Regions from separate parts of the Streptomyces sp. NPDC041970 genome, predicted to be linked through region 1. Evidence: riboswitches for the same ligand, from Rfam matches in the RefSeq annotation. Region 1 holds a riboswitch; each other region holds the start of a gene.
The links. Region 1 has a riboswitch for cyclic di-AMP ahead of ACZ6EJ_RS21615 (transglycosylase family protein). Riboswitches for the same ligand answer to the same signal wherever they lie in the genome.
Positions count from the first base shown of each region.

Region 2: another riboswitch for cyclic di-AMP. It lies ahead of ACZ6EJ_RS12710 (transglycosylase SLT domain-containing protein); the one in region 1 lies ahead of ACZ6EJ_RS21615 (transglycosylase family protein).
Region 3: another riboswitch for cyclic di-AMP. It lies ahead of ACZ6EJ_RS00425 (M23 family metallopeptidase); the one in region 1 lies ahead of ACZ6EJ_RS21615 (transglycosylase family protein).

Region 1 covers NZ_JBVJCD010000049.1:20,395-27,774, reverse strand. The annotation lists gene ACZ6EJ_RS21625 (cytochrome P450 family protein) at 1-1,097, shown strand, start outside; gene ACZ6EJ_RS21620 (transglycosylase family protein) at 1,272-2,339, shown strand; cyclic di-AMP (ydaO/yuaA leader) riboswitch at 2,918-3,099, shown strand; gene ACZ6EJ_RS21615 (transglycosylase family protein) at 3,105-3,824, shown strand; gene eno (phosphopyruvate hydratase) at 4,131-5,411, shown strand; gene ACZ6EJ_RS21605 (FtsB family cell division protein) at 5,516-5,986, shown strand; gene ACZ6EJ_RS21600 (DUF501 domain-containing protein) at 6,058-6,648, shown strand; gene ACZ6EJ_RS21595 (Ppx/GppA phosphatase family protein) at 6,645-7,380, shown strand, end outside.
Region 2 covers NZ_JBVJCD010000019.1:63,116-70,495, reverse strand. The annotation lists gene ACZ6EJ_RS12715 (UbiA family prenyltransferase) at 57-935, shown strand; gene ACZ6EJ_RS12710 (transglycosylase SLT domain-containing protein) at 1,069-1,794, opposite strand; cyclic di-AMP (ydaO/yuaA leader) riboswitch at 1,798-1,953, opposite strand; gene ACZ6EJ_RS12705 (FAD-dependent oxidoreductase) at 2,436-3,824, shown strand; gene ACZ6EJ_RS12700 (hypothetical protein) at 4,197-4,802, opposite strand; gene ACZ6EJ_RS12695 (helix-turn-helix domain-containing protein) at 5,023-6,417, shown strand; gene ACZ6EJ_RS12690 (PHP domain-containing protein) at 6,515-7,380, shown strand, end outside.
Region 3 covers NZ_JBVJCD010000001.1:87,067-94,446, reverse strand. The annotation lists gene ACZ6EJ_RS00425 (M23 family metallopeptidase) at 20-943, opposite strand; cyclic di-AMP (ydaO/yuaA leader) riboswitch at 947-1,107, opposite strand; gene ACZ6EJ_RS00420 (tyrosine-protein phosphatase) at 1,563-2,375, shown strand; gene ACZ6EJ_RS00415 (DUF6126 family protein) at 2,395-2,568, opposite strand; gene ACZ6EJ_RS00410 (helix-turn-helix domain-containing protein) at 2,633-3,241, opposite strand; gene ACZ6EJ_RS00405 (aspartate aminotransferase family protein) at 3,301-4,698, opposite strand; gene hpnH (adenosyl-hopene transferase HpnH) at 4,829-5,848, opposite strand; gene ACZ6EJ_RS00395 (phosphorylase family protein) at 5,854-6,501, opposite strand; gene shc (squalene--hopene cyclase) at 6,501-7,380, opposite strand, start outside.

The DNA.
Region 1 (7,380 bases):
GGCTCTCCAAGAACCCGGTGCACCACGCGGAGTCGGCGCACGCCAAGGGCAAGACGGGCATTCCGGGGGAGCGCAACGCGGAGCTGACGACCCATCTGCTCAACATCGACCCGCCGGACCACACACGGCTGCGCCGGCTCGTGTCCAAGGCGTTCACCCCGCGCCGGATCGCGGAGTTCGCGCCCCGCGTGCAGGAGCTGACGGACCGGCTCATCGACGACTTCGTGGAGCGGGGCTCGGCCGACCTCATCCACGACTTCGCCTTCCCGCTCCCCATCTACGCCATCTGTGACCTGCTCGGCGTTCCGCGCGAGGACCAGGACGACTTCCGGGACTGGGCGGGCATGATGATCCGGCACGGCGGCGGGCCGCGCGGCGGGGTCGCCCGGTCGGTGAAGAAGATGCGCGGCTACCTCGCCGAACTCATCCACCGCAAGCGGGAGAACCCCGGCGACGACCTCATCTCCGGTCTGATCCGGGCCAGCGACCACGGCGAGCACCTCACGGAGAACGAGGCCGCCGCGATGGCCTTCATCCTGCTGTTCGCCGGCTTCGAGACGACGGTGAACCTGATCGGCAACGGCGTCTACGCCCTGCTCCGCCACCCCGAGGAGCGCGCCCGGCTCCAGACCTCCCTGGACGCGGGGGAGAGCGGGCTGCTGGAGACCGGGATCGAGGAGCTGCTGCGGTTCGACGGGCCGGTGGAGCTCGCGACCTGGCGGTACGCCACCGAGCCGCTGACGCTGGGCGGCTGCCGGATCGCCGCCGGGGACCCCGTCCTGGTGGTGCTGGCGGCGGCCGACCGGGACCCGGAGCGGTTCGCGGACCCGGACGTCCTGGACCTGACCCGGCGTGACAATCAGCACCTCGGCTACGGGCACGGCATCCACTACTGCCTGGGGGCGCCGCTGGCCCGGCTGGAGGGCCAGACCGCCCTGGCGACCCTGCTGGAGCGCCTTCCGGACCTGCGGCTCGCGGGGGAACCGGCCGATCTGCGCTGGCGCGGCGGGCTCATCATGCGGGGGTTGCGCACCCTGCCGGTGACGTTCACACCGGGCAGCCGCCGCACGGAAGATGACGCGCAGTCACCACCGTGATGTGCACGTGATCTCCGCTGCATCGACTTGTGACACGCGTTCGAGTCCCGCTAGGTTCACGGTTCGACGCGTCGGTCGCTCGTCGCCCACGCGTCACCTGCGTACCGGCGCACGCCCGCAGGGGCGGAGCCCGGTGCCCAGTACCCGCTCGTCAGTCGCACGGAAGGCATACCCATGGGCTCCGCGAACGGCCGACACCGCCGCCCTCGCCAGGCACCCGCCCTCGTCGTCGCCGCAGGCGTGGCCGGATCGGCCATCGCCATCCCGCTGCTCGGCGCGAGCGGCGCGCACGCGGCGGAGGCCGCCACCTGGGACCGGGTCGCGGAGTGCGAGAGCGGCGGCATGTGGAGCGCCGACCTCGGCAACGGCCACTACGGCGGCCTCCAGTTCTCGCAGGAGACCTGGGAGGCGTACGGCGGCACGTCCTACGCGCCCCGCGCCGACCTGGCCAGCCGCTCGCAGCAGATCGCCATAGCCGAGAAGGTCCTGGCCGACCGGGGGCCCAAGGCGTGGCCCAGTTGCGCGGTCATCTCCGGCCTCGTGGCGGACGGCTCCCTGCCCGGCGTCGATCCGGGCGCGACGCCGTCCGCCGACCCCGCGGACGGGACGGACACAGCGGGTACTTCGGGCGGTTCGGGCGAGAAGGGCGCAACCGGCGGGTCCGGCGGGTCCGGTGAGTCCGGCGGGTCCGGCGGGTCCGGCGAGTCCGGCGAGTCCGGCGAGAAGAGTGGAACCGTCGAGCCCGACGAGGGCGGTACGAAGGACGAGAGACGTACGGAGCGGCGGAGCGGCACGCCCGCCCCCGCCACGACCCCCACCTCCCCGCCCGCGCCGACGGGAGCCCCCGACGCCGTGGAGCCCTCCACCGCGCCTGACGCCTCGACGGGTGACGAGCGCACCGGCGGAAAGCACCGGGGCGCCCCGGACCCGGAGGAGACCGGCCCGGCGGCCGGGCCCGACGGCGTACGGGAGTCCGGCCGGCACGCCTCGCGGGGCGAGGACGGCGCGCGGGACGGCGCGACCCCGGACGGGGCGTACACGGTGCGGGCCGGTGACAGCCTCTGGGCGATCGCCGACGCGCGCGAGCTGCCCGGCGGCTGGAGCGGCCTGTACGCGACCAACAAGGACGTCATCGGCTCCGACCCGGACCTGATCCTGCCCGGCCAGAGCCTGGACCTGGGCCTGGGTCAGCAGGCGGAGCGGGACGAGCGGGAGAGCGCCGGAGCGCCCGCCGCCGACTGACGTACCGAGGGGCCTGTGCGACCCCTGTGCGCGCCCTGTGCGGGGCCCGACGCGGTTTCCGCGCGGGCCCCGTCCGCGTATCGGCGCACCTCCGCGCGCGTGAGCCCGCGCACGCTCCCGTACGGAAGCCCGAGGGCCCCTCGTACGGGAAACCCGCGCGCCCGCGCACGCTGCAAGAGCCCCCTACGGGCGCGTGCACGCGCCCTCACGCGTGAGCCCGCGCGCGGAAGCCCGAGAGCCTCTCGTGCGGGAGCGCGCAACCGCCCCCGCCCAGCTCCCCGCGCGGGTTCCCCAGGGCGAAAAGCCGGGAAAATCCCCGGCAGTTCACCAGCCTATGTCCGCTTTTGCGTAAGTGAGACATGGATCTCTTTGCCTCAACTGGCCGATTCCGTCCGGCGGGTCCGCCCAGATCGCCTCCGACCTGCGGAAACGACCCGTCAGTGCGGGGAGCTAAGTGGCGATTGCCGTGTATGTCCATCTTTGAATGTCGGGGTTGCCTGTGTTTACGGTCGGAACCGCTCGCACCGCGGGCCCCGTCGACCGTCACGCCGAATCCTGCCGTCGGTCGAAGGGAACAGACGCGTAAAGCGCCGTAGGCAGGAGCGGGGGACCCAGGTAGGCCGCCGGGTCCGGACGCCTCGTCGAAGGACGGGGACGGACGGGACCGGCTAGGGGTGAAGACGTGCGCAAGGTCGCGCGTCCGGGCAACTCATCAGCCCGAACCCGACAGCTCACCTCGTAGGCGTCGGTGAGGAGATACGTTCCATGCTGCTGAACAGCAAGGGCAAGCACCGCCGCCCGTCCAAGGCCGTCCGCGTCGCCACTCTGGCGGGTGTCGCCGGCGCCGCCGTCGCCATGCCGCTGATGGGCGCGACCGGCGCCTCCGCCGCCTCCGTCGAGACCTGGGACGCCGTCGCCCAGTGCGAGTCCGGCGGCAACTGGTCCATCAACACCGGCAACGGCTACTACGGCGGGCTGCAGTTCTCGCAGTCGAGCTGGGCCGCCGCCGGCGGTACGCAGTACGCCTCGCGCGCCGACCTGGCCTCCAAGGACCAGCAGATCGCCACCGCCGAGAAGCTGCTCGACATGCAGGGTCCGGGCGCCTGGGCCTGCGCCGGAGCGGGCGGCCTCACCAACGACGGTGTGGACCCCGGTGTGAACGCCGGCTCCGGCCAGTCCGAGAAGTCGACCGAGCAGGCGCAGCCGCGGCAGGCGCAGCCCGAGCGCCGGGCCGAGCAGCCCACCACGCGCAGCGAGCAGCGCACCGCTCCGCGGGCCGAGAGCAAGAAGACCGTCACCACCCCGACCGGCGAGAAGGTCAAGAAGGGCGACGGCGAGTACGAGGTCAAGGCCGGCGACACCCTGAGCACCATCGCTCAGAAGGAAGGCGTCAAGGGCGGCTGGAGCAAGCTCTTCCAGCTCAACGACGACATCGTCGAGGAAGCCGACCTGATCTTCCCCGGTCAGCAGCTCCACCTGAAGTAACCGGAGTCTCTCCTCCCCGGAGGGAGGGGTCCGGCGGTCCCTCCCTCGCACGGCCCCCCGGCCCGGCGCGCTCTCCCCCGTGCGCGCCGGGCCGGGGTCGTGGTGAGGGGGCGGGCGGTCCGTTCACCTCTTGTCGTTACCGCCCGGTAGGTTCCAGGGATTCGTCCCGTCATGAGGGTCCTTGGGTGCTTTTTCGTCCCAGGAGTCGGGCGGTCGGCCGACGGAGAGGGCCGCGCCGGTTAGGCTCGTGTCGCAAGGCCACCGTGACCCTGCACAACCAGTGTCATTCCCAGAAGGAGATGCCTCGTGCCGTCCATCGACGTCGTCGTAGCCAGGGAAATCCTCGACTCACGGGGGAACCCCACGGTCGAGGTCGAGGTCGGCCTCGACGACGGCAGCACCGGTCGTGCTGCTGTTCCGTCCGGCGCCTCCACCGGTGCGTTCGAGGCCATCGAGCTTCGTGACGGCGACCCCAACCGCTACCAGGGCAAGGGCGTGGAGAAGGCCGTCCTCGCCGTCATCGAGCAGATCGGCCCGGAGCTGGTCGGGTACGACGCCACCGAGCAGCGCCTGATCGACCAGGCGATGTTCGACCTGGACGCCACCGAGAACAAGGCCTCGCTCGGCGCCAACGCCATCCTCGGCGTCTCGCTCGCCGTCGCGCACGCCGCCTCCGAGGCGTCCGACCTGCCGCTCTTCCGCTACCTCGGCGGCCCGAACGCGCACCTGCTGCCCGTTCCGATGATGAACATCCTCAACGGCGGGTCGCACGCCGACTCCAACGTGGATATCCAGGAGTTCATGATCGCGCCGATCGGCGCGGAGTCCTTCTCCGAGGCCCTGCGCTGGGGCGCGGAGATCTACCACACCCTGAAGAAGGTCCTCAAGACCAAGGGCCTGTCCACCGGACTCGGCGACGAGGGCGGCTTCGCCCCGAACCTGGAGTCCAACCGCGCCGCCCTGGACCTCATCGTCGAGGCCATCAAGGAAGCCGGCTACGTCCCCGGCCGCGATGTCGCGCTCGCGCTCGACGTGGCCGCGTCCGAGTTCTACAAGGACGGCGTCTACGAGTTCGAGGGCAAGTCCCGCTCGGCCGCCGAGATGACCGAGTACTACGAGGAGCTCGTCTCCGCCTACCCGCTGGTCTCCATCGAGGACCCGCTGTACGAGGACGACTGGGCCGGCTGGAAGGTCATCACCGACCGCCTGGGCGCCAAGGTCCAGATCGTCGGCGACGACCTCTTCGTCACCAACCCGGAGCGCCTGGCCCGCGGCATCGAGGAGGGCTCCGCCAACGCCCTGCTCGTCAAGGTCAACCAGATCGGTTCGCTGACCGAGACCCTGGACGCCGTCGAGCTGGCCCAGCGCAACGGCTTCAAGTGCATGATGTCGCACCGCTCCGGCGAGACCGAGGACGTCACCATCGCCGACCTCGCCGTCGCCGTGAACTGCGGCCAGATCAAGACCGGCGCCCCGGCCCGCTCGGACCGCGTCGCCAAGTACAACCAGCTCCTGCGCATCGAGGAGATCCTCGACGACGCCGCGGTGTACGCGGGACGCTCCGCGTTCCCGCGCTTCAAGGGCTGATCCGGGCGGCCCGTTCCGGGCCGAGGGCATAGCCTCCGTCCGTCCCCGCACTCGGTCCCGTACCGTGTGCGGGGACGGACGTGCGTAACGGGGAGGCGGGAGACATGGCCGGGAAGGACCGCGACCGGTTCTCCACCTCGACCAGGCTGCGGCTGCTCGGGGAGCAGACCGCGGCACGGGTGTACCGCTCCCAGAGCCGCCGCCAGGACCGCCGCTCCCGGCTGACCGGCCGGGCCGCGTTCCTGGCGCTGGTCGTCTGCTCCCTGGTGGTGGCGCTCGCCTACCCGATGCGGCAGTACGTCTCCCAGCGCGACGACATCGCGGAGCAGGAGCGGCTCGCGGAGCAGGCCGAGCGGCGCACCGAGGAGCTGCGGGACGAGAAGGCCCGCCTCCAGGACGACGCCTACATCATGCGCCTGGCCCGCCGCCACCTCCATTACGTGCGGCCCGGCGAGATCGGCTACACCGTGGCCGACCCCGACGCGGCCGAGGACCGCCGCGGAGAGCCGGGGGAGAACGACCGCCCCTGGCACTCGAACCTCTGGGACGGCGTCGACGGCGCCGACCGCGACTGACCCGACCGCACGTCCACCCGCACCCACCCGCACGCATCTCTCACGAGCTTTCGAGCAGAACCAAGGCAGGCATGGAAACGCCCCCTCCGCAGACCGAGTCCACCCCGCCCACCGACGCGGACATCGCCGCGTTCGAGCAGCAGCTCGGCCGGCCGCCGCGCGGACTGCGCGCCATCGCGCACCGCTGCCCCTGCGGCAACCCGGACGTGGTGGAGACCCAGCCCCGTCTGGAGGACGGCACGCCGTTCCCGACGACGTACTACCTGACCTGCCCCCGCGCGGCCTCGGCGATCGGCACGCTGGAGGCCAACGGGGTCATGAAGGAGATGACGGCCCGGCTGGAGTCCGACCCGGAGCTGGCCGCCGCCTACCGCGCCGCGCACGAGGACTACATCGCCCGCCGCGACGCCATCGAGGTCCTGGAGGGGTTCCCGAGCGCGGGCGGGATGCCGGACCGGGTGAAGTGCCTGCACGTCCTGGTCGGCCACTCGCTGGCCGCCGGGCCCGGCGTGAACCCGCTGGGCGACGAGGCCATCGCGCTGCTGCCCGAGTGGTGGGCCAAGGGCCCGTGCGTCACCCCGTGCGTACCGACGGGCGAGGACGGGGAGGGCCGCTTCGCCGCCCGCCCCCTCGACGGGTCCGCCGAGGGGGAGCAGGCGTGACGCGGGTGGCCGCCGTCGACTGCGGTACGAACTCCATCCGGCTGCTCGTCGCCGACGCGGACCCGGCCACCGGCGCCTTCACCGAGCTGGACCGGCGGATGACGATCGTCCGTCTCGGCCAGGACGTCGACCGCACCGGCCGGCTCGCCCCCGAGGCGCTGGAGCGGACGTTCGCGGCCTGCCGCGAGTACGCCGCCGCGATCGAGGAGCTGGGCGCGGAACGCGTCCGCTTCGTCGCCACCTCCGCCTCCCGCGACGCCGAGAACAGCGACGCGTTCGTCCGGGGCGTACGGGACATCCTGGGCGTCGAGCCCGAGGTGATCAGCGGCGACCAGGAGGCCCAGCTCTCCTTCGACGGCGCGACCAAGGAGCTGACCGGCGACGACGGCCTCGCGACGCCGTACCTCGTCGTCGACATCGGCGGCGGCTCCACCGAGTTCGTCCTCGGCTCCCGTACGGTCGACGCCGCCCGCTCCGTCGACGTCGGCTGCGTCCGCATGACCGAACGCCACCTGGTGGCGGACGGGGCCCCCGTGGACCCGCCCACGCCCGAGCGGATCGCCGCGATCCGCGCGGACGTGGAAGCCGCCCTCGACACCGTCGAGCAGACCGTCCCGCTCACCGGGGCGGGCAGCCTCGTCGGCCTCGCCGGCACGGTCACCACGGTCGCCGCCATCGCGTTGGACCTCGCGGAGTACGACTCCGAGGCCATCCACCACTCCCGCGTCTCCC
Region 2 (7,380 bases), on a different contig from region 1:
GGGAAGACCGGGCCGGTCGCGGTGGTGACGGTGCGCCAGGCGCCTACGATCGCCCGATGGACGCCACGGACGCGGTCAGCGGGGTCGGGACGGGGCCGTCGGGAACGGCGGGGCGCGGGGCGGTCGGGGCGTTGGCGCTGGCCTGCCATCCGGGCCCGGCGGCCGCGGTGACGGCGCTCGCCTGCGCCCTCGCCCTCGGTTCCGGTCTCGGCGGGCCGCGGTCGGCCCTGGTCACGGCGGCGGTGCTGTGCGGGCAGCTCTCGGTGGGCTGGTGCAACGACGCGTACGACGCCCGGCGCGACGCGCGCGCCGGTCGCCGGGGGAAGCCCGCGGCCGACGGAACGGTGGGGGTGGGCACGGTGTGGGCGGCTGCCGCGGCCGCGCTCGCCCTGTGCGCGGTGCTCTCGCTGGCCTGCGGCGTCCTCGCCGGTACGGTGCACCTGACCGCGGTCGCGGCCGCCTGGCTCTACAACCTGCGGCTCAAGGCGACCGCCTGGTCCTGGCTGCCGTACGCGGTCGCGTTCGGGGCGCTGCCCGCGGCCGTCGCGCTCGCGCTGCCCGGCGGTCCCGCGCCCCGGTGGTGGGTGGTGGCGGCCGGGGCGCTGCTGGGCTTCGCGGCCCATCTGGCCGACACGCTCCCGGACATCGCCTCGGACCGGGCGGCCGGTGTCCGAGGGCTGCCGCACCGGCTGGGCGCCGCGGGGACCCGGCTGCTGCTGCCCGCGCCGCTCCTGGCGGCCGCGGGCGTGCTGGCCCTGGGGCCGCCCGGTCCGCCGGACGTGTGGGGGGCGGCGGCGCTGGGGATGGCGGGCGCGGCGGCGGTGGCGGGCCCGGCGCTCGGCCGGCGGTGGCGCAAGGCGGCGCTGGGCGGTGCGGTGGCCGCGGCGGCGGTGGACCTGGCGCTGCTGCTGGTCCGGGGGGCGGGCGCGGCGTGACCGGGGTCCGGCGCGGGCGGGTTCCGGCCAGGATCGTACGGCGCCCAGGGGGGTGACCGGCCCGGCGCGTGCGACGGCGAAGGGGCCCGGACCGCGCGGTCCGGGCCCCTTCGTCATGCGCGGGCGGCGGGGGTCAGTACGCGCCGAAGACGTTGTCGATGGAGCCGTACCGGTCCGCGGCGTAGTTGCACGCGGCGGTGATGTTGGCGACCGGGTCGTAGCTGTCGGTCGAGGTGCCCGGCACGTGGTAGGCCTGGAACGTGGGGTCGATGACCTGGAGCAGGCCCTTGGACGGGGTGCCCTTGACCGCGTTGGAGTCCCAGTTGTTGACGGCGGCCGGGTTGCCGGAGGACTCGCGCATGATGTTGCGGTGGATGCCCTCGTAGCTGCCGGGGATGCCGTGTTCGGCCATGATCGCCAGCGACTCCCTGATCCAGCCGTCGAGGTCGTTCGTGTACGCGACCGGTGCGAGGGCGGTCCGCTCCGAGCGGTCGGCCCGGTCCGCGCTCGCGGTGCGGGCGGCGGTGGGGGCGGCCTCGGCTCCGATGGTCAGCACGGTGCCCGGCCGAAGAAGATCGGGATTGTCGCCGACGGCCTTCCGATTTCCTTCGTACAGCTCTTTCCAACCGCCGCTGACGGAATACTCGCGGGCGATCTTGGAAAGGGTTTCGCCGAGCACCACGGAATGTTTGGCGGGGGCGGCCTGCACCGCGGAATCCACCGGGGCGGCGGGCGCCGCGACGGCGGTGGCGGCGCCGATCACCGGAAGGGCGAGAACGGCTCCGCCGGCGGTCGCGGCGAGGAGGCCGCGGCTCAGTGACGCGGACAGGGAACGGCGGTGCTTACCCAGTGCGGGCATGGGGTTTTTCCTCTCCGGCGCCTACGGGGTGAGCTGTCGGGTTCAGACGGGAGATGTCTGGCCGCACGGTGTGCGACTTCACCCCTAGCCGTTCCGGCGACCGGATCGGCGACTTACCTGGGTCCCCCGCTCCTGCCGTGCGGTGAGTGAGTTCGGATTCCCGGACGGCGGCAGGATTAGGCGTTCCGTCCGGATTGACGGTGACCGTAGGCGAGAAACGCCGGACGAAACAAGCTCCGCATTCCGTCCGGCCGTGCGCCGACAAGATCGAATGACGGAATTCCCGATCGATTCCGTGCCGTCGCCGCGTCAACTTTCCCCGTGCGTACGGAAACCGTTCCTTCCGCTTTCCCGTCCGGACCCTGCGGGGTGATGCTCGCCACTCGCTCCGGCTCCGCCCGAAATGGGAGCAGACATAAGGTCTAAGTGCCCCAATACCTCTGTTACGGATAAACAGTACAAAAAAGGCAGATCAGCCATATCTACACCACAAAGCGGACCTATCGGGCATCTGCGGGAGGGCCGGTCGAGGGGCCCGCCGGGCGATCGCTTACGGTGTGCGGAGGAGCTGGTAAGCCCACCCTTACCTCGACGTACGCTCTACCTGCCCGCGTTCGCCCGCCCCGAAGGAACCCCACGCCATGACACGCCCCGTCCGCGTCGCCATCGTCGGAGCCGGCCCCGCCGGCATCTACGCTGCGGACGCGCTGCTCAAATCCGAGGTCTGCCAGGAGCCGGGGGTGTCGATCGACCTGTTCGAGCGGATGCCCGCGCCCTTCGGCCTGATCCGGTACGGGGTGGCCCCCGACCACCCGCGGATCAAGGGCATCGTCAAGGCGCTGCACCAGGTGCTGGACAAGCCGCAGATCCGGCTCTTCGGCAACGTCGACTACCCCCACGACATCGGCCTGGACGACCTGCGGTCGTTCTACGACGCGGTGATCTTCTCCACCGGCGCCGAGGCCGACCGGGCCCTGGACATCCCCGGCATCGAGCTGGAGGGCTCCTACGGCGCCGCCGAGTTCGTCTCCTGGTACGACGGGCACCCCGAGGTCCCGCGCACCTGGCCGCTCACCGCGGAGAAGGTCGCCGTGCTGGGCGTCGGGAACGTGGCGCTGGACGTGGCCCGCATCCTCGCCAAGACGGCCGACGAGCTGCTGCCCACCGAGATCCCGGACAACGTGTACCAGGGCCTCAAGGCGAACAAGGCGCTGGAGGTGCACGTGTTCGGGCGGCGCGGTCCGGCCCAGGCCAAGTTCAGCCCGATGGAGCTGCGGGAGCTGGACCACTCCCCCAACATCGAGGTCATCGTCAACCCCGAGGACATCGACTACGACCAGGGCTCCATCGACACCCGGCGGGCCAACAAGCAGGCCAACATGGTCGCCTCCACCCTGGAGAACTGGGCGATCCGCGATGTCGGCGACCGCCCGCACAAGCTGTTCCTGCACTTCTTCGAGTCCCCGGTGGAGGTGCTGGGCGAGGACGGCAAGGTCGTCGGGCTGCGGACCGAGCGCACCGAGCTGGACGGCACCGGCAACGTCCGGGGCACCGGCGCGTTCACCGACTGGGACGTGCAGAGCGTCTACCGCGCCGTCGGCTACTACTCCGAGGAGCTGCCCAAGCTGCCCTTCGACGTGGCCTCCGGCACCGTTCCGCACGAGGCGGGCCGGGTCGTCTCCGGCGGGGAGCACATGGCCTCGGTCTACGTGACGGGGTGGATCAAGCGCGGCCCGATCGGCCTGATCGGCCACACCAAGGGCGACGCCAACGAGACGGTGGCCTGCCTGCTGGAGGACCGCGCGGCCGGCCGGCTGCCCGAGCCCGCGCAGCCCGCTCCGGACGCCGTCGAGGCGTTCCTGGCGGACCGTGGCGTCCGCTACACCACCTGGGAGGGCTGGCACCGCCTCGACGCGCACGAGCAGGCGCTCGGCGCGGCCCAGGGCCGCGAGCGGATCAAGGTCGTGGAGCGGGAGGCGATGCTGGAGGCCTCCGGCGCGGTCGCCCCGGCCGCGGGCCCCGAGGCCTGATCGGCCGTACGGCCCCCGCCCGGCGACCCGGCGGGGGCCGGCGGGGAATGCATCCGCCACCAGGGCCGCAGCAGCCCGGTCGGCAGTCCGGCGAGCGCGCGAGGCGCGACTGCCCGGGCGCACCGGTGCGCAGGAACACCCCTCCCGCGTGGCCCCCGCCCGCCTCGACCGCGCCGACCACGGCCTGCGCCAGGACGAGGGCCAGCTCGTCCTGCGAGCGGCCGGTCTCCTCCTCTCCTCCGCCCCGGTCCCGGCGCCGCTTCGCGAGGGCGGGGCGAACCGGTCCGCGTCGTGCCGGGTCACACGGCAGGGACGCTCCCTCCCCCGGTGGCGCCGCACATCGGCGGACCGGTGCGACGCCTCGGGGCGGGGTCAGCGCAGCTTGGCGACGGCGGTGCGCGTCGTCTCCCTGAACCCGTCCAGCGGCGCGCCGTCCAGCTCGCCCATCTGCCCCCAGGCGACGACGGTCACCGTCCGGCCGTCGCGGCCCACGGAGTACAGGTCGATGTCGGTGGAGCCGACCTCCGGGTGGGAGGTGTCGATGCTGTGGACGTGCGCGCCCTCCTCCACGTCGATCCGGCCGTGGTAGAAGGCCTCGCCCTCCAGGCCGGGGTCCTGCTCCTTGAGCCGTTCGAGGCAGGTGGACAGGGCGGACCGCAGCTCGGCGGCGAGCGTCCTGGCCTCTCCGGCGGTGGCGGCGACCGTGGTGGTCTGGCGGGCCGTGGTGTCCAGCTCCGTGCGGAAGTCCCGGTGCCGGGTGCCGGCCGCCGGGGTGGCCCCCGCGGTGCACTCGGAGCCGTCCGCCGGAAGGCCCTCGCGCACCGGGCCGGCGGTCCACGGGGTGAGGGAGGGCGGCAACTGCGCGGCGCTGAGGAACCTCGGCGGAGCGGGGGCCGCGGCGGCGGGCGTCGGCACGAGGGCGGTGGCGGCCAGGCCGGCGGCCGCGGCGGTCAGGAGGGCGGTACGGATCAGGCGCATGGCAGGTCTCCCCGTTCGGGCGGTGGGTGGCATGGCGGCTCGCGTACGGCTGCCGCGGTCGGCGGAGTCGTACGGGAACGCCACCAGCCTGGGCGGCCGCCCGGGGCCGGGACAAGCGCGAACCGGCCTCCCGGCGCGCTGGAACCGTCCCACCCCCGGCGACGTGGGTGTTCCCGAGGGGGTGGAACGCCCCGGCACGGCGGTGGGGGAGGTCGGGCGGGTGGGTGACGACGCGGAGGGGTGCGCGCGGGACGCGCTGGCGGGGCGGCTGAGCGCGCTGCGGGAGGGCTCGGGCCGGACGTACGCCTCGCTGGCCCGCCGTATCGGGATCAGCGGGTCGACCCTGCACCGGTACTGCGCCGGGCGCACGGTCCCGGCCGACTTCGCCCCCGTGGAGCGGCTGGCCCGGTTGTGCGGTGCGCCGGTCGAGGAGCGCGAGGCGCTGCACCGCCTGTGGCTCCGGGCCGACGCGGAGCGCCTGGACCGGGCGGGGGCGGCGGCCTCCGAGCCCCAGACAGCGGGGCCCGGTGGCGGTGCGGCGGCGGCCGAGGAGACGGCGGAGCCGCCCGCGCCGCCCCCGTCCCCCGGCGCGGGCGGGGGTGCGCCGACCCCGTACGCCGGCGGGGGCGCGGGCGGGGCCCGTCCACGGCGGCCGCGCCGGTCCGGGCGGGCGCTCGCCCTCTGCGCCGCGGCCGCCCTGGTCCTCACCCTGGCCGCGGCCTTCGCGGAGGCGCGGCTGCCGGGCCCGGACCGGCGGCCGTCGGCGGCGGCCGGCCGACCGGGCGCACCCCCGGCGGAGGCCCCCGCGCCCACCGCCTCCGCCCCCGGCGCGCCCGGCGGCCCCTCGCCGCGCGGGCCGGTGGAGGCAGCGCCGCGCGCCGGGCGGCAGCCGCGTACGCCGGAGGCGGTCGGCGCCGCGCCGCGCCCGCGGGCGGCGCCCCTCCCCTCCGCGTCCCCGACCCGGCCGGCCCCCGCGGGCGCGCCCTTCACCTGGACCGGCGACGACCAGGTCTGGACGTACGGCTGCGGCCACTCCTACCTCGTCGACCGCGCGCCCTCCGCCGTGCCGCCGCCCCCGGCGGAGGGCGACGCGGCGGCGTGGGCGGGGGCGCTCGGCGCGGTGCACGCGGGAGAGACGCGGGTCCGGATCACCCTCCAGGGCCGGGACGAGCGGGCCGTGGTGCTGGAGGCGCTGCGCATCCGGGTCGTGGGGCGCCGGGCGCCGGCCGGGGGCCGGGTCTACGGGATGAGCACCGGGTGCGGCGGGGCGCTCACCCCGCGCGTGTTCGACGTCGACCTGGACGTGCCCCGGCCCGTCGCGCGGTCGGTTCCGGGCAACGACTCGGGCGAGCCGATCGAGCCCGTCTCCTTCCCCTACCGCGTCTCGGCCGCGGACCCGGAGGTCCTGCTCGTCACCGGCCGGGCCCTCCGGTGCGACTGCGACTGGGTCGCCGAGCTGGCGTGGAGCAGCGGGGGCCGGTCCGGGACGGTGCGCGTGGACGACGGCGGGCGGCCGTTCCGGACGAGCGGGGCGCCGGGGCGGCCCGTGCACGCGTACGACCCGGCCACCGGGCGCTGGGCGCCCGCGGCGGAGGTTGGGGCGCCCTCCCCCTGAGGCGGCGGTTCCGGGTCGCGGAGGCGTACGGGAGTCGAAGCGCCCATGCTGGTGGCAGGCGGCACGCGGAGGCCGCCGGCGTCCTGTGGAGGTGGAGATGGACCCCGTCACCGCACTGCGGCGGATCGCCTTCCTGCTGGAACGCTCGCAGGCCGCCACGTACCGGGTGAAGGCCTTCCGTACGGCCGCCGCCGCCGTGGACGCGATGGCCGCGGGAGAGGCGGCCGACCGGGTCGCGGCGCACTCCCTGGAGCGGGTCGCCGGGATCGGGCCCCGCACGGCCCAGGTGGTCCGCGAGGCGCTGGCCGGTGAGGTGCCGGGCTATCTGGAGCGCCTGGAGGAGGAGGCCGCCGCGGAGCCGCCCGCCGAGGGCGGCCGCGGGCTCCGCGCCCTGCTGACGGGCGACTGCCACATGCACTCGGACTGGTCCGACGGGGGCAGCCCGATCGAGGAGATGGGCCGGACGGCGGCGGAGCTGGGGCACGCCTGGGCGGTCCTCACCGACCACTCGCCCCGCCTGACGGTGGCGCACGGGCTGTCGCCGGAGCGCCTGCGGGAGCAGCTCGCGGTGGTGGACCGGCTCAACGAGCGGTGGGCCCCGTTCCGCCTGCTGACGGGGATCGAGTGCGACATCCTGGCGGACGGATCCCTCGACCAGGAGCCCGAGCTGCTGGAGCGGCTGGACGTGGTGGTGGTCTCCGTCCACTCCGAGCTGCGCATGGACCCGGCTCCCATGACGCGGCGGTTGGAGGCGGCGGTGCGCCATCCGCGGGCGAACGTCCTCGGGCACTGCACGGGCCGGCTGCTGAGCGGACGGGGCCGGCCGGAGTCGCGGTTCGACGCGGGCCGGGTCTTCGCCGCCTGCGCGGAGGCGGGGACGGCGGTGGAGATCAACTGCCGTCCCGAGCGGCGGGACCCGCCGCTGCGACTGCTGCGCGAGGCCGTCGGGGCGGGCGCCCTCTT
Region 3 (7,380 bases), on a different contig from region 1:
CTCACGGCCGCCGCTCGGCTCAGACCGAGACGCCGTGCTGGCGCAGGTACGCGATCGGGTCGACGTCCGAGCCGTAGCTCGGGCCGGTGCGGACCTCGAAGTGCAGGTGCGGGCCGGTCGAGTTGCCGGTGGAGCCGGAGAGCCCGATCTGCTGGCCGCCCGAGACGGTCTGGCCGACGGAGACGTTCAGCGAGGACTGGTGGGCGTACTGGGAGTACATGCCGTCCTCGTGCTGGATGACGACCTCGTTGCCGTACGAACCGCTCCAGCCGGCCGAGACCACGGTGCCGGGGCCGATGGCGCGGATCGGGGTGCCGGAGGCGGCCTGGAAGTCCGCGCCGGTGTGGTAGCCGCTGGACCAGCTGGAGCCGGAGGCGCGGTACTGGGTGGTGACGTTGGCGGAGGCCAGCGGGGTGGTCCAGCCGGAGCCGGTCGCCTCCGAGGAGCCGGTGGGCGCCGAGTCGTCGGCCGAGGCGGTCTCCGCCTGCGGGGCGGCGGCCTTCGGGGCCTTCTTCGGAGCGGCCTCGGGCGCCGGGGCGGCCTTCTTCGGAGCGGCCTCGGGGGCCGGGGCGGCCTTCTTGGCGCCCAGCGTCAGCTTCATGCCGGGGAAGATCAGACCGGGGTTCTCGCCGACGGTGGAGCGGTTGTCCTGGTACAGCTTCTGCCAGCCGCCCTTGATCCGGTGCTCGGCCGCGATCTTGGACAGGTAGTCGCCCCGGACGACGGAGTACGTCCGGGGAACGTCCCGCGAGGCGGCGGGAGCGGCCTGCGGAGCGGTGTGCGCCACGGCCACCGCGGCGGCGGGCTGCGCGGCCGGGGCGGCCTGCGCTCCGGTGGCGGCGACGAACGGGAGGGCGATCGCGGCCCCGCCGGTCCCGGCGGCGAGGACGCCGCGGGAGATCGGGCCGGACTTCGGTCGACGGTGCTTACCCTGTGCGGGCATGGGGCTTTTCCTCTCCGGCGCCTACGAGGTGAGCTGTCGGGTTCGGGCTGGAGATGCCCGGTCGCCGTCGGCGACTTCACCCCGAGCCGGTCCGGATCTCTCCGGGGTCGGCGGCTTACCTGGGTCCCCCGCTCCTGCCACGCGTGAGTGGGTGGGTGGAATTCCGGGCGGCGGCAGGATTAGGCGGTCCGCCCGGATCGACGGTGACCGTAAACGAGTCAGGACGCACGGAACAAGCCGCCGGTTGCACCGGACATTCACCGGTGCGAGCGCGCTCCGGAATTCCCGTCACACTCCGTGGATTAAGGATCTTGACTTTCCGCGCGGGAAACGGGAAAAGGACGAGGCATGATCGCCACAGACCGTCACGGATATGATCCCGCTCACCCACCTGATTCCATCTCCCCCATTAGCGGGGCATGTTCTACGAAATGCAGCAATACGGACATAGCTCGGCCGCCCCTGTCGACGGGGCGTCAGATGTGCCGGCGCGGCGCGCGGCGCACCGCTTCCGTTCCGGCGCGTTCGCCCGCCCCGCCTCCCCGGAAGCGATGTCGTATCGTCACGGGAGCGCGAGCGCCGACGAGCCGCGCCGCCGCCAGAGACGCCAGGAGCCCCCGTGACGCAGCAGGTGCCGCAGGTCCCGCCGACCGAGACCGCTCTGACCGGAGTCCGGAACTTCCGCGACGTGGGCGGGCTGCCCACCGCGGACGGGCGGCGCACCGCGTTCGGCAGGCTCTACCGCAGCGGCCACCTGGCGCACGCCACCGCCGAGGACACGGCCTTTCTCGCCGGGCTCGGCCTGCACACGGTGTTCGACTTCCGCAATGCCGCCGACCACCGGCTCGACGGGTACGACGTCGAGCTGCCCGGTGTCCGCAATGTCAGCATTCCGCTCTCGGACCCGGCCGACGGCGCCGAGTTCTGGCGGCTGGTGCGCGACGGGAACATCGAGCAGCTCCGATCCGTCCTCGCGGGCGGGCGGGGCGCCGAGCGCATGGTCCGGATGTACCGCGCGATGATCGAGGAGCGCACCGCCGAGCACAGCCGGGTCCTGCACGCGCTGGCCGAGGACAGCGTGCCCGCGCTGATGCACTGCGCGGCGGGCAAGGACCGGGCCGGCCTCGCGATAGCGGTCGCGCTGCTGGCGGTCGGCGTCGAACGGGAGGCGATCGAGGAGGACTACCTCAAGTCCAACGAGGCGCACCGCCGGTACCGGGTGCGGCGCGCCGACACCTCCGGGGCCGGACTGTCCCCGGAGGTGATGGAGCTGCTGAACCCGCTCTTCGGGGCGCGGCCCGCCTACCTCGCGGCGGCCTTCGCGAGGATCGAGGAGCTGTGGGGCACGACGGACCGCTACCTCTCCGAGGGGCTGGAGCTCTCCCCCCGCACCCGCGAGCGGCTCCGCGAACGGCTGCTCGACCAGGAGTGAGCCGGGGCGCGGCGCGAGGTCACTCGCCGCCGGCCACCACGAAGAGCAGGTAGAGGAAGGCGGCGATGACGTGGCCGGCCACCAGGTAGGCGAAGAGGCGGATCACGACGCCGCGCGGCATACGGCGCTCCTGCGGGTCCTCGTTCGGACGGCGGCCGGGGCCGAGTGGGTCGTAGTGCTCGGAATCGGACATGGGGGTCCTCTCTGCCGGCCGCACGGCCGGGACGGACGAAGGGGGCGGCGGACGGGACGGCCCGTCAGCGCGCGGGGAGGCCGCTGCCCGCGCAGAGGTCGCCGACGGGGGCCTGCAGCAGGGTGTGGACGAACAGCAGCTCCGCGCCGCAGCGGTCGGTCGCCGCGATCCGGTGCGGTGTGAGCGAGTCGAAGTGGGCGCTGTCACCGGGGCCGAGGTCGTGCACGGTGTCGCCGAGCCCGACCCGCAGCCGCCCCTCCAGGACGTGCAGCCATTCCTCGCCGGGGTGGACCCGGACCAGGTCGCCCTGGGCGCCGTACGGCACCCGGACGCGCAGCGCCTGCATCGCCCGACCGGACCCGCCGGCCCGCCGGTACATCCAGCCGTCGGCCTCCGCACCCTCGAAGCCGCCGCCCCGGATGATCGCCTCGCGTCCGGGCGGCTGCTCGCCGAGCAGTTCCGAGACCGTCGTACCGTAGACGCGGGCCAGTCCCAGCAGCATCGGCAGCGAGGGCTGCCTGCGCCCCGTCTCCAGCCGGGAGAGGTGGGCCGGGGAGAGGCCGGCCCGCCGCGCGGCGGCCTCCAGGGTGAGGCCGCGGCCGCGGCGCAGGTCGCGCAGGCGGGGTGCGACGCCGGGCAGCTCGTCCGGCGCCCCGCCGTCCGGAGGGTTCATGGCTCCATTGGGCCAGGAACTTTCCCCTTGGGCAAATTCCTTGCCTCTCAGGCAAGGTCTCAGCGGTTGGCGACGGCCTGCCGCACGAGCGTCCGGCCGAAGTCCCACATCAGCCCGCCGCCGTCGTGCGCGTCGTCCATGACGGCGGTGAACGCCGTCACGAACCGGTCGACCTCGGCCTCCTTGATGATCAGCGGGGGGATCAGCTTGATCACTTCCAGGTGGTCGCCGGAGACCTGGGTGAGGATGCGGTGCCGGCGCAGCAGCGGGACCACGACCATCTGGGCGAAGAGCCCCTTGCGGGCCGCCTGGAGCATGGTCCAGCGGCCGCGGAGCCGCAACGTGGACGGCCGGCCGAACTCGATGCCGATCATGAGTCCGCGCCCGCGCACCTCGTGCAGCAGCTCGTAGCGGTCCACCAGCGCCGCCAGCCGCTCGCGCAGCAGGTCGCCGGTGCGGCGGGCGTTGGCGACGGTCTCCTCCTCCTCCATCACCGCGAGGACGGCCAGCCCCGCCGCCATCGCCTGGGCGTTGGAGCCGAAGCTGGCGGAGTGGACGAGGACCCGGTCCATCGAGGAGTACACCCGCCGGAAGATCCAGTCCTTGCCGAGCGTCGCCCCGACGGGCACATAGCCGCCGGACAGGGCCTTGGCGACGCACACGAGGTCGGGTTCCACGCCTTCCTCGTGCTGGTACGCGTAGAAGTCGCCGGTCCGCCCGAGGCCGGTCTGCACCTCGTCCGCGATCAGCAGGGCCTTGTGGCGGTGCAGCTCCTCCTGCGCCTGCCGCAGGAAGCCGGGCGGCGCGGCGTTCACGCCCTTGCCCTGGACGGGCTCGACGATGAGGGCCGCGACGTCGCCGCGCCCCAGTTCGCGGCGGAGCGCGTCCAGGTCGCCGAGCGGGATCGCCGTGTCGGGCAGCAGCGGGGCGAAGCCGTCGCGGAAGCCGGCCTCCCCGTTGACCGAGAGCGAGCCGGTGGTCAGTCCGTGGAAGGCGTGCTCGCAGTAGAGGACCCGCGGTTTCCCGGTGGCGCGGCGGGCGAACTTCAGCGCCGTCTCGACCGCTTCCGTGCCGCTGTTGCCGAAGAAGACGCGGTCCAGGTGGGGGCTGTGGGCGAGGAGCCTCTCGGCCAGCAGGCCGGGCAGCGGCTGGCAGTCGAACCGGGTGAGGTCGGCGAGCTGGGCGTCCAGCACGTCGTGCAGCGCCCGGCGCACCACCGGGTGGTGGCGGCCCAGGCCCATGACGCCGAACCCGGCGAGCATGTCGAGGTAGTCGTTGCCCTCCGCGTCCCAGAAGTACGCGCCCTCGGCCCGCTCGTAGACCTTGTCGAAGCCGATGGTCCGCAACATGCGCGGCAGTTGGTGGTTGAGGTGGCGTGTGTGCAGGTCGTACCGTTCCCCCCCGCGCTCGGCGAGGAGTCGTGCCAGGTCGAACCCCTTTGATCCGTCGTCCGTCATCGCGCGCCCTTCCCCTTCGTGGTGGTCCGGCGCCGCGGTGCGCCGTGCGGCCGGGTCGGCGCCCCGGCTCGCGGAGCGGGCGGCGGCCCGGAGCGGGCCCCGGACCGCCCGTCCGGCTCGGTTCAGCCCGTCACCGGCCGCCGCCGACGGTCTCCCGCACCGCGCGCAGGGACTCCTTCAGCGACCCCATGGTGGCGAGCACCGCCGTGGGCTCGTAGCCGCAGTGCGCCATGCAGTTCGCGCAGCGCGGGTCCTTGCCCCGGCCGTAGGCGTTCCAGTCGGTCTCCTCGACGAGCTGCCGGTACGTCGGCACGTAGCCGTCGCTCATCAGGTAGCAGGGGCGCTGCCAGCCGAAGAGCGAGTAGTTCGGGATCGCCCACGCGGTGCACGGGAAGTCCGCCTCGCCCTCCAGGAAGTCCAGGAAGAGGGGCGAGTGGTTGAGCCGCCAGCGGGCCCGGTTGCCGCCCGCGAACGCCTTCTTGAACAGTGCGCGGGTCTGCTCGACGCCCAGGAAGTGCTCCTGGTCGGGCGCTTTCTCGTACGCGTACGCGGGCGAGATCATCATCTCGTCGACCTGGAGGTCGTCGTTGAGGTAGTCGAGCACCTCGATGACGGTCTGCGGGGTGTCGGTGTTGAAGAAGGTGGAATTGGTGGTGACGCGGAATCCGCGCCGCTTGGCCTCCTTCATCGCGGCGACGGCCTCGTCGAAGACGCCTTCCTTGGCGACCGATTCGTCGTGCCGCTCGCGCAGTCCGTCGATGTGCACGGCGAAGGCGAAATACGGGGAGGGGGTGAATCTGTCGAGCTTCTTCCGCATCAGCATCGCGTTGGTGCAGAGGAAGACGTATTTCCTCCTCGCGACGAGCTGGCGCACGATCTCGTCGATCTGCGGGTGCATCAGGGGTTCGCCGCCGGCGATGGAGACCATGGGGGCGCCGGACTCGAGCACCGCCCCCACCGCCTGGGCGACCGGCATACGCTGCTTCAGCACGCCGGCCGGGTGCTGGATCTTCCCGCAGCCCTCACAGGCGAGGTTGCAGGCGAACAGCGGCTCCAGCTCGACGATCAGCGGGAACTTGTCGCGCTTGCGGAGCTTCTGTTCGAAGAGATACGTCGCCACCTTGATGGACTGACGGAGCGGCATGGCCATCTAGCTCACCTCCTGGGGAGCGTCAGAGATCGGTGCCATTCGTGAAAAGCCGGCAGGACGGCACGGAGCACGCGGAGTGCCGATATTCCACCGCGCACCGTGCCGATGCGGACCAGCTCATGCTCCGGAGCGTCCACCACCACCCGGACGGCCGCAACCGGGCGCGGGCCGCAGCACAGGGCGGTGCGCAGCGTCGCGGCGGACTCCATGTCCACGGCGACGGCCCCGCCCGCCCGCAGCGCGGCGCGCTCGGGTCGGCGTACGACGTGGTCGGAGCCGTTCAGCGGCCCGGTGTGGACGGTGCGCCCCGGTACGGCCCTGGCGAGGGCGGCGACCAGCACGCCGGTGCCGTTGCACGGGGTGGCGCCGTCGTCGTCGCGGGTCTCCTGGGCGACGACCAGGTCTCCGGGGCGCATTCCGGGGATGAGGCCGGCGCAGAGGCCGGCGGCGATCACCGCGGCGCCCGGGGTCCCGTCCGTCCCCAGGAAGCGCCCCACGGCCGCTTCCGCCGACCGGGGGCCCATGCCGGTGCGCAGGACGCGGACCGGGCCGGGGGCGCCCCGGCCGCTGCGCAGGGCCATCTGCTCGATGCCGAGCGCGCAGGCCACCAGCAGCGGGGCCGGCGGGCCCCCCGTTCCCGGCGCACCGCCCATCAGACGCCCTCGCGGGGGCCCGGACGGTCGGCGAAGGGGTCGCCGTGCACATAGCGCCCGAGTGCGGTGAGCGGGAAGACCTGGCGGTAGAGGTGGTAGTTGATGGAGAAGTCCCAGGGGAAGCCGGTGCCGGTGAAATACGGCTCGTCCCAGGAGCCGTCGGCCTGCTGGGCCTCCGTCAGCCAGGTGACGCCGCGGGCCACGGGACGGGTCGCCCGGCGACCGGCGGCGAGGAGGGCGAGCAGCGCCCAGGCGGTCTGGGAGGCGGTGGACTCGCCCTGCCCGATCCACTTCTCCTCCTGGTAGGAGCGCAGGTCCTCGCCCCAGCCGCCGTCGTCGTTCTGCACGGACTCCAGCCAACCGACGGCCCGGCGGATCGCGGGATGGCGGGCGGAAAGTCCGGCGGCGACGAGGGCGGGCACCACGGAGCCGGTGCCGTAGACGTAGTTGACGCCCCAGCGGCCGAACCAGGCCCCGCACTCCGCCTGTTCGGCCAGCAGCCACTCGATGCCCCGCCGGGTGCGGGGGTGCCGGGCGAGCCCTTCGACGGCCAGCATCTCCACGACGTGGCCGGTGACGTCGGCCGACGGGGGGTCGATGACCTCGCCGAAGTCGCAGAACGGCAGGCGGTTGGGGAGGGAGCTGGTGTTGTCGGCGTCGAACGCGCCCCAGGCTCCGTCGCGGGACTGCATCCCGAGGTTCCAACGGACCCCGCGCGCGATGGCGGCGTCCACCCGCTCCGGGTCGGGGTGGCGCACCCGCCGCAGCGCCAGGACGACCTCGGCGGTGTCGTCGATGTCCGGGTAGTTGTCGTTGTGGAACTCGAACGCCCAACCGCCGGGGGGCAGTCGGGGTCTGCGCACGGACCAGTCGCCGGGC